Regions from separate parts of the Streptomyces sp. TAA486 genome, predicted to be linked through region 2. Evidence: riboswitches for the same ligand, from Rfam matches in the RefSeq annotation. Region 2 holds a riboswitch; each other region holds the start of a gene.

Region 1 (3,204 bases), on a different contig from region 2:
CGAGACGGCCGCGAGCCCGGCGTACCCGAGGGCCCGCCCGCGTACGGAACGGCCGCGCACGCGCGCGCCCAGCGAGGACGCGTACAGGAGGATCGCGGTGGAATTGGCGAGCGCGTGCACGAGGCCGACGCGCATCTGCGGTTTGCGCAGCTCGGCCCAGTCGACCCATCCGGTCACCGCGGCGGGCACGGCGGCGACGAGCCCTGTGGCGATCAGCATCGCGGGCGCGTAATGCCTGCGCTTGCCAGGAATCAGGTCCAGGACGGCGGCGGAGAACCATGTGCCGAGCGGGATCTGCACGAGGGCAGGATGCAGAGGGTGGCCCAGCCAGTGGCCGTGCAGCAGGTCGCGGTCCTCGTCGCTGAGGGGGAGTGCGTGCACGGCTCGCTGGATTCCCTGGACGGGAGGGTCCAGCCGTGTGTCGTGCTCGGTCTTCTCGATGGCGGCGAGCACGCGTCCCTGCCGCTCGGAGTCGGGCAGCACGGAGCGCAGCGCGCTGGCGCAGGCAAGCAGCTTCTGTGAATAGGACATACAGCCCGGTTCCCGTCAGGAACGGGAACAAACCGTGACATGGAGGGCACGGCGGGTGGGTGGTCGGGTGCTTGGGCCGGTCGGATTGCGGCAGTCGGCCCGGCCTCGCCCGGTCGCGTGGAGCCGGTTGGCGGAGGGGTGCGGGTGCGGGACGGGCGGCCCGCAGCTGCCTCGATGGTGCACGCGGCTCGTGGGCTCGGTCTCCCCCAGCGGGACGAGGACGTGGCTCGTCCGTATGCGGGTCTGGTGCACGCGACGTCTGCGGAGTCGCCCCCATCGTCGTGCCGCCGAACTGCCGCTGAACGACCGTGTGCCGCAAGGGTGTTCGCCTTGGGCTGCGGGTGGGGCCCGCGGGGGTCGGGGCAGTTGTCGCGGGTGCGGTCCGTGTCGGCGAGGCCGGGGTGCGTACGGGCCGGACCGAACTGCCGCAGTGAAGCGCCCGTTCGGCGTTCCGGTCGGTGTGCTGCTCCCCGGCGAGACATCGGGTCGGGACACCAAGCAGAAGGAACCGCCCTTCACGGACGGTTCACCCGTCACGCACCGCGACCCCACGAGCGATGCTGGGTGACCGCGTGCCCCAATTGGTCCTTACTGTCCAGGAACCTGCATGTCATGCAGCTACAAATCTCACCGGAACCGCTTGGAATCTCAGCTGCGGCTCTATTAACGTTCCATAACGCAGCGCGGTCGTCACTGCCGTCACGAGAGACGGCTCCGTGCGCCGTCGCCGAATCCTGAAAGTGCACCACCCCGAGCCACAACTCGATATCGCTGCACCAAGGGAACCGGGGAACCACCCCCTGCCACACGGCAGGGATGGGGTGAATCGGCAAGTTCCGCCCACGGGCGGGCAGTTCGTAGGAGACCTTCCTGCTCCGAACCCGTCAGCTAACCCGGTAGGCGAGAAGGAAGGAAAGGAGAACGCCCCCGTGGCGTCCAACAGGCATGCCCCCGAGGGCACGTATGACCCGTACCTCGACGACGAAGAGTCCGACAGATACGGCCAATACGGCTCTTACGGCAACGACGACCCGCACCAGCAGTCCGGCAGCTTCGACTACTTCGAGCAGGCCGACCGGTACAGCCAGTTCGACGCGTCGGGCCAGTACGGCCAGTACGACGCGTACGCCTCGCAGCTGACCGAGACGTACGGCACGGACGGCACGTACGGGTACGGGACCGACGGGGCATACGCCACGCAGGAGTTCGCGGCGCCCTCGCCCGAATACGGCACGTACGACTTCGGCCAGGGCGAGATGCCCCCCGTGCCGAACGCCTTCGACGCCGCCGCGGGTGCCGCCCCCGGCGAGGAGTGGAACCCCACCGAGGACTCCGTGCGGCCCGTACGCGGGCGGCACAAGCTCGCCAAGCAGCGCGGCGGCAGCATGGCCCGCAGCAGTGCCGTCCTCGGCGTCGGCATGATCGCTGCGGTGGGCGCCGGCGGAATCGCCACGGCGCAGGAGAAGCCCTCAACGGCGATCTCCATGCCGGACGTGGCGGAGAAGGCCAAGGAGCTCCCGGGCGTCAAGCTGCTCGCCGGCGGTTCCGAAGAGAACGTCGCAGGTCAGCCGCTCACGCAGGCGGCCCTCACGGCAAGTGACGCCAAGGAGGGCCAGACCGACGCGGGCGAGGCGCTGCGCTCCCGCATCCTCCAGCAGGCCCAGTCGCAGCAGTCGCAGGCCGAGGCCTCCGCGCGCGACGCAGCCATCGAGGAGGCGCAGGCCAAGGCCGCGAAGGCCCAGAACAAGGCCGAGGCCGAGAAGCGCCAGAAGGCGGAGGACGCCCGCCTGGCCAAGCTCGCCAAGAGCTTCAAGCTTCCCGTCTCCGGCTACCAGCTCACCTCTCAGTTCGGCGAAGCCGGCAGCCTGTGGTCCAACGGCCACACGGGCACGGACTTCGCGGCCTCCTCCGGTACGCCGATCCGCGCGATCCACTCCGGCACGATCAAGGAGGCGGGCTGGGCCGGCTCGTTCGGCTACCGCACCATCCTCCAGCTGGACGACGGGACGGAACTCTGGTTCGCCCATCAGTCGTCGATGAACGTCTCGGCGGGTCAGAAGGTCCGTACGGGCGAAATGATCGGCCGCGTCGGCTCCACCGGGAACGTCACAGGTGCTCACCTGCACCTGGAGGTCCACCCCGGCGGCGGCACCGCGATCGACCCGGCCGCGTGGCTGCGGGGCAAGGGCCTCACGCCCTGACACCGCTGCGACGGGAGGGGCGGCCGTCCGCGGGCTCCCCTCCCGTACGCCACACCGACACCGTCACCATTCCCGACACCGCTTCGGCGGCGGTCCGCCGTCAGCGCCGACGTCATACGCACCCCTACTCGTACGCACGCGCATCACGCGCATAGGGCGTACGCACAGCGGTATACCCGCCCTCCGGGCGTACGCCGCATCTCACATCTCCACATGCACGACGACTGCCCGTCGCGATGACCTATCGCGCCGCCGCCGCCTCGCACCGTCGAGGTGCGCTGGACCACGCACAACTCGCCCATGCCCCTCGGCGTACACAAAGGAGGGGACGAGGCGGCGGCGGACGGGGGCCCTCTCCTGCGAGCACGGCCCCGCCCCCCAAGTGCCGGCGGCCCTGGTGGACCACCCCCCGACGCCAGGGCCGCCGGTCTTTCCATGCGCGGGTTCGCGAGGGACGTCGGGTTCGCGAGGC
Region 2 (3,204 bases):
CACATCCCATGTGTCCCGTACTTCCCTTACGTCCGTTCACGCCAGAGCCGCCCGCCCGGCGCGGCGGGAGGAGGCAGCCGTGATCCGCGTACTCGTCGTCGACGACGACTTCATGGTTGCCCGCCTGCACAGCACCCTCGTCGAGCAGGTGCCGGGCTTCACCGTGGCGGGAGCCGTGCACAGCGGCAAGGACGCCCTGGCAGCCGTACGCGAGCTGCGCCCGGACCTCGTGCTGCTGGATATGTACCTTCCCGACCTGCCCGGCCTGGAGGTCCTGCGGGAGCTGCGCGGCACCGGCGGGCCGGAGGAAGGCCCGGACGTGCTGGTGGTCACCGCCGCCCGCGACGCGGAGACCGTGCGGGGCGCGCAGCGCGGCGGTGCCGTGCAGTACGTCATCAAGCCCTTCGAGGGGCAGCTGCTGAAGGAGCGGCTGCTCCGGTTCGCGGAACGACGCGAGGCCCTTGCGGCTCTCCAGGCACCGGAACAGCGGGATGTGGACCGGCTGTTCGGCGACACGTCCGCCCCCGGCTGCGACCCTGGCGCTCCTGGCTTCCCGGGCGGCAGCGGCACCGAGGAGTCCGGAGCGCACCGCCCGCATGTGACGGCGGACGGGCCCTCCGGCCGTACGCGGCTGCCCAAGGGCCTCACCGAGCAGACGGCCGGACTGGTGCGTGCCACGCTCGAGGCCGAGACCGGTCCCGCGGGTATTTCCGCTTCCGAGTGCGCCGGACGCATCGGCCTGTCCCGTGTGAGCGCCCGCCGGTATCTGGAGCACTTCGTCTCCGTCGGGACCGCCCGGGTCACCCTGCGGTACGGGACCACCGGGCGTCCGGAGCGCCGCTATCACCGCGTGGATGCGTCCGGACCCGAAGCCCCCGCACACGCCGGTCCGTAAATCGGGCGGAAAGCGTGATTCGCGCCACAGAAATGTTGTGACCAGCGTCACATCGGCGACTTCGCGCTCATCCCGGTCCGTTCAATTCCCTTGCCCCGTAAGGCGAATGGAACGGCATGCCTTAACCCGTACATGCCAATTTCCGCGATCTTCATCTTCGGTGGATTCTGCGCCTTTCTTGTGGTGACGAATTCCTTCTGATTAACGTGCAAGCCCACCGCGTCTCCCGTGCGGTGGTCCGCTGCCGGAACGCCGAATCCTGCCACCGGCCCGCGGAAATCACGCAATCCCAGCCCGGCAGGAGCGGGGGACCCAGGTAAGTGCCGCGCGTTTCGCCCCCTTGGAAACGCACGGCTTGGGGTGAAGCCGCACGCGAATGCCCCCTCGCATTCGCTGCGGCCGGGCTGCTCCAGCCCGAATCCGACAGCTCACCTCGCAGGCGCAGGAGAGGAACAGCCCTATGTCCGGACGCGGTCGACACCGTCGTCAGTCCAATCGCCGTATCCCGCGCGGAGTGTCGCGCACTTCCCTCGCCATTACGGCGGGCGGTGCGGGCATCGCCCTGCCCTTCATCGGCTCGGGCACCGCGAACGCCGCCTCCGTGGACACCTGGGACAAGGTCGCCCAGTGCGAGTCCACGGGCGACTGGTCCATAAATTCCGGCAACGGCTACTACGGCGGCCTTCAGTTCAGCCAGAGCACATGGGCCGCCAACGGCGGCACGGAATACGCCCAGAGCGCCGACCAGGCCACCAAGGAAGAGCAGATCAAGGTCGCCGAGAAGGTGCTCGACAGCCAGGGCCCCGGGGCTTGGCCGTCCTGCGGCGCCAAGGCCGGCCTGAGCGCGGACAGCGCCGCTCCGGACCTGTCGGGCGACTCCGGCAAGCAGGCGAAGGCCGCCACCGGCGACGCCGACAAGAAGGCCGAGAAGACCAAGCCCAAGAAGGCCGAGAAGAAGGACAGCCCGAGGAGCGACGAGAAGTACACCGTCGAGACCGGGGACACTCTCAGCGCGATCGCCCGCGAGCACGACACCAAGGGCGGCTGGCAGGGGCTGTACAAGGCCAACCGGAAGACCGTCGGCTCCGACCCCGACCTGATCCGCCCGGGTCAGAAGCTCAGCCTCGACGGCGAGGCGCGGGCCTCGCGCTCGCAGCCGCAGCGCGACAAGGCACCGCAGGCCGGCGCCACGCACTCGTCCGGCTCGAAGTACGGGAACAACCTCGACGGCTGGATCCGCGAGTCTCTGGACATCATGAAGTCCAAGAACATTCCCGGCACTTACAACGGCATCAAGCGCAACATCATGCGGGAGTCCGGCGGCAACCCGAACGCCGTCAACAACTGGGACATCAATGCCCAGAACGGCACCCCGTCCAAGGGTCTGCTGCAGACCATCAAGCCGACTTTCGACTCCTACCACGTCGAGGGAACGGCCAACAACATGACCGACCCCGTCGCGAACATCGTGGCCGCATGCAATTACGCGGCCGCCAGGTACGGCTCGATCGACAACGTCAACGGACCGTACTGACCGAGCGGTCCGCCGGATCCGATATCGCGGGTCGGCGACCGGATCGGCGACAAGGCCGGCGACAACTCAACACATGTGCGGTGCGATTCAGCATTCCTGCGATTCTCCGAGTCGTCTGCGGATCAGTGATTCGGCGAATCGGCGGTCCACCGCATCGCCACGCCGATGGCGGCTCGTTCACCGGATTTCCTCCGGGGAGCGAGCCGCCATCGGCTTTCCCTGTTCCTCCTTGTCACGGGCGACGGAACGGATTTTGCCGCGGCCTTTTCAGGGCTGGAAGGTCTCCTCGGCGCGCACGGCAACTTCGAGAACCAGCGGCCGTGTGCTGTCGGGGAGTTCGGGAAGCAGCGCATCCAATTCGGCCAGAAGTTCGGCGTGTCCGGTGACACGGCGCGCCGAGCAGCCCAGGGCCTTCGCCATGCCGGAGACGCTGACTTCCTCGAAGTCGGGCCAGGGTGCGGTGTTTTCGTGCTTGTCCGCGAGCCGGTCCATGATCGCGTAGCGCCCGTTGGCGAGGACGACGAAGACGACGCCGACCCTGTAGCGCACGGCGGTCCACAGCGCCTGTATCTGGTAGAGGGACGACCCGTCGCCGACGACCGCCACCACCGGACGCTCCGGCGCTCCCATCCGCACGCCGATGGCCGCCGGCAGCGCGAACCCGAGCGCGCCCATCGCGGCGCTCAGGAACCCGAGAGGCCGCCGCGCCGGCACGAGCGCGTGCAGATCGGGGCGGCTGGAGGGGGTCTCCTCCACGAGCACCGTCTCCTCCGGC
Region 3 (3,204 bases), on a different contig from region 2:
CGACTGTGCGTTCGTGCGGTAGAAGACCGCCACGTCGCCGGCCCTGGCCTCGCCCGCGTCGGTGAGCCTGTCGATCTCGTCGGCGACGAACTGCGCTTCGTCGTGCTCGGTGTCCGAGACGTAGCCGGTGATGCGGGCGCCCGCGCCGGACTCCGTCCACAGGTTCTTCGGACGGCGGTTCTCGTTCCGCTCGATCACGGCGTTGGCGGCGCTGAGGATCGTCTGCGTGGAGCGGTAGTTCTGCTCGAGGAGGATCGTCGTGGCGTCCGGATAGTCCTCCTCGAATTGGAGGATGTTGCGGATCGTGGCGCCGCGGAAGGCGTAGATGGACTGGTCGGCGTCGCCGACCACGCACAGTTCGGCCATCGGAGGGGCCGGCCGCTCCTCCTGCTCCTCGCCGACCTCCTCGTCCTCGGCGCGGGGCTGCCGTCCGGCCGGCTCACCGGTGCCGACGAGTTCGCGCACCAGCATGTACTGGGCGTGGTTGGTGTCCTGGTACTCGTCGACGAGGACGTGGCGGAAACGGCGCCGGTAGTGCTCGGCGACGTCCGGGAACGCCTGGAGCAGATGGACCGTCGTCATGATGATGTCGTCGAAGTCCAGCGCGTTGGCCTCGCGCAGCCGCGACTGGTACATCGTGTACGCCTCGGCGAGAGTCTTCTCATAGTTGTCGGACGCCTGCCCGGAGAAGTCCTCGTCGTCGATCAGCTCGTTCTTGAGGTTGGAGATCTTGGCGCTGAACGCCTTCGGCGGATACCGCTTCGGGTCCAGGTCGAGGTCCCGGCACACCAGCGCCATCAGCCGCTTGGAGTCGGCCGCGTCATAGATCGAGAAGGACGAAGTGAAGCCGAGCTTCTTGCTCTCACGGCGCAGGATGCGTACGCACGCGCTGTGGAAGGTGGACACCCACATCGACTGGGCGCGGGGGCCGATGAGTTCCTCGACGCGCTCCTTCATCTCGCCGGCCGCCTTGTTGGTGAAGGTGATGGCGAGAATCTGCCCGGGGTGGACATGGCGTGCCGAGAGGAGATGGGCGATGCGGTGCGTGAGCACACGGGTCTTGCCCGAGCCGGCGCCCGCGACGATCAGCAGCGGCGAACCGGAGTGCACGACGGCCGCACGCTGCGACTCGTTCAGCTCCGCCAGCAGCGCTTCCGGGTCGACGACCGTACGGGGTGAGCCGCCCCGGTGGTACGACGACGAGCCTCCCGTGCCGCCTCCGTAACGGCCACCGGGGCCTTCGCCTGAGCCGTTTCCGGGGCCGCCCGAAGGCCCGTCGGAACTGCTCGGGCCGTCCTGCCCGGGGGAGGCACTGTCCTGCGCGCGCACGGGTGCGAGGTCCGCCAGAAAGCTGTCGTCGAAGAGGCTGCTCATCGTCGGAGAAGTCTAGATTGCCGCGCCGACACCGCACCGCCACCTCCCTCACGGGATAACGAACAGATATCGGACGTATCACCTAACGGCCTTCACAGACGCCCCACATCTCGCTACCGTGCCGTGCCAGGCGGTCCGCACCAATCGCCGGCGAAAGCGTCGGCACGGGCCGCCTCCGCCGAATCCGACGGTCATCCGAAGGGCTCTGCCCACGGAGCCGGGGACCCACCGCGCACGCGCAAGTCCGGCGTACGCACCCGGGGTGAATCGGGAAGTCGCACCGCGGAAGCACCGCGCACGACCCGTAGGGCAGCCTTCCGAGAGCCCGAACCCGTCAGCTAACCCGGTAGGCGGTTCACGGAAGGAGCTGCCGGTCTTGGCGTCACATCGCAAGCCGCGCGCCCGAATACTGAAGACCGCCTCGACGAAGCGCGGAGTGCTCGGGATCACCACCGCCGCGCTCGCCTCCGTCTCCCTGCTCTCCCAGAGCGCTCAGGCCGCACCGGACGACGGCAAGCCGTCGATCTCCGAGGTCAAGAAGAAGGTCGACAAGCTCTACCAGCAGGCCGAGACCTCGACGCAGAAGTACAACGCGGCCAAGGAGAAGGCGGACGCCCAGCGCAAGAAGGCGGACAGATCCCTCGACGAGGCGGCCGAGCGCACCGCGAAGCTCAACGACGCGCGCCGTACCCTCGGCAACTACGCGACGGCGCAGTACCGTTCCGGCGGCATGTCCCAGACGGCGACCCTCCTGCTCACCGAGGACCCGCAGCAGTTCTTCCAGCAGACGCACGTGCTGGACCGGATGAGCGGCCGTCAGAAGGAAGCCGTCGCCGACTTCGAGAAGCGGCAGAAGGCGGCGCAGAGCAAGCGGGAGCACGCCACCGAGGAGCTCGCGTCGCTCAACGCCTCCCAGCAGGCGCTGAAGAAGAACAAGCAGGAAGTGCAGGACAAGCTCTCCGAGGCACGGAAACTGCTGTCGAAGCTGACGGCCGAGGAGAAGGCACGCCTGGCGGCGATCGAGAAGAAGAAGCAAGAAGCGGCCCGCAAGGCCGCGGAGCGCGCCGAGGAGGCGCGCCAGGATGCGGGCAAGGGCGGCGGGGGCTCGCAGTCGGCGCAGACCGAGAAGGTCCTCGCCTACGCCAAGGCGCAGTTGGGCAAGCCGTACGTGTGGGGCGCTACGGGCCCCACCTCCTTCGACTGCTCCGGCCTGACACAGGGGGCGTGGAAGGCGGCCGGCATCTCGCTGCCCCGCACGACGTGGGACCAGGTCAAGGTAGGCACGAAGGTCGCCAAGTCCGAGATGAAGGCCGGCGACCTGGTCTTCTTCTACGACGACATCAGCCACGTCGGCATCTACGTCGGCGGCGGGCAGATGATCCACGCACCGAAGCCGGGTGCGGACGTGACCTACGAGGACGTCAGCTACATGCCGTTCCACTCGGCGGTGCGCCCGGGCTGACCGCGAGCCACCCCGTCCGTGCGCCCGGTCCGCGGCACCGCGGACCGGGCGCAACCCTGGGAGTACCGGGGGACGTACGGGGAGGTGCGGCGGCTCAACCCTCCGCCGATGAAGGCGACTTCAGGGCCTTCGTCGCGTCCGTCAGGTCCAGAGGACGGCGATGAAGATGTTCGCCACAGTCAGCGCGCCGACCGTGCCGAAGAGGGACGAGGGCACTTTCTCCTCGTCCCTCTTCACATACACCAGGCCCAGGATCACCAGGAGCAGCGTGAGCTTGATGCCGATCTTGACGTTGTTCACCGGGTCGTCGCCCGCCTGATTGAGGCCCACGAGGACCATCCCGGTCACCAGCATGGTGAGTGCGCCGT

Evidence for each region. A riboswitch is a leader RNA that binds a small molecule or an ion and turns the genes downstream of it on or off. The one in region 2 is predicted to bind cyclic di-AMP.
Region 1: linked by a shared signal. The riboswitch ahead of I004_RS35730 (peptidoglycan DD-metalloendopeptidase family protein) and the one ahead of I004_RS37465 (transglycosylase family protein) in region 2 are both predicted to bind cyclic di-AMP.
Region 3: linked by a shared signal. The riboswitch ahead of I004_RS0100725 (NlpC/P60 family protein) and the one ahead of I004_RS37465 (transglycosylase family protein) in region 2 are both predicted to bind cyclic di-AMP.

Annotation. Positions count from the first base shown of each region.
Region 1 is NZ_AUEV01000018.1:161,111-164,314, forward strand. Features, by position in the region: gene I004_RS0124105 (Rieske (2Fe-2S) protein) at 1-531, opposite strand, end outside; cyclic di-AMP (ydaO/yuaA leader) riboswitch at 1,291-1,449, shown strand; gene I004_RS35730 (peptidoglycan DD-metalloendopeptidase family protein) at 1,788-2,732, shown strand.
Region 2 is NZ_AUEV01000003.1:265,773-268,976, forward strand. Features, by position in the region: gene I004_RS0107915 (response regulator) at 80-895, shown strand; cyclic di-AMP (ydaO/yuaA leader) riboswitch at 1,172-1,350, shown strand; gene I004_RS37465 (transglycosylase family protein) at 1,410-2,429, shown strand; gene I004_RS0107925 (thiamine pyrophosphate-dependent enzyme) at 2,697-3,204, opposite strand, start outside.
Region 3 is NZ_AUEV01000001.1:139,502-142,705, reverse strand. Features, by position in the region: gene pcrA (DNA helicase PcrA) at 1-1,374, opposite strand, end outside; cyclic di-AMP (ydaO/yuaA leader) riboswitch at 1,541-1,743, shown strand; gene I004_RS0100725 (NlpC/P60 family protein) at 1,751-2,836, shown strand; gene I004_RS0100720 (hypothetical protein) at 2,978-3,204, opposite strand, start outside.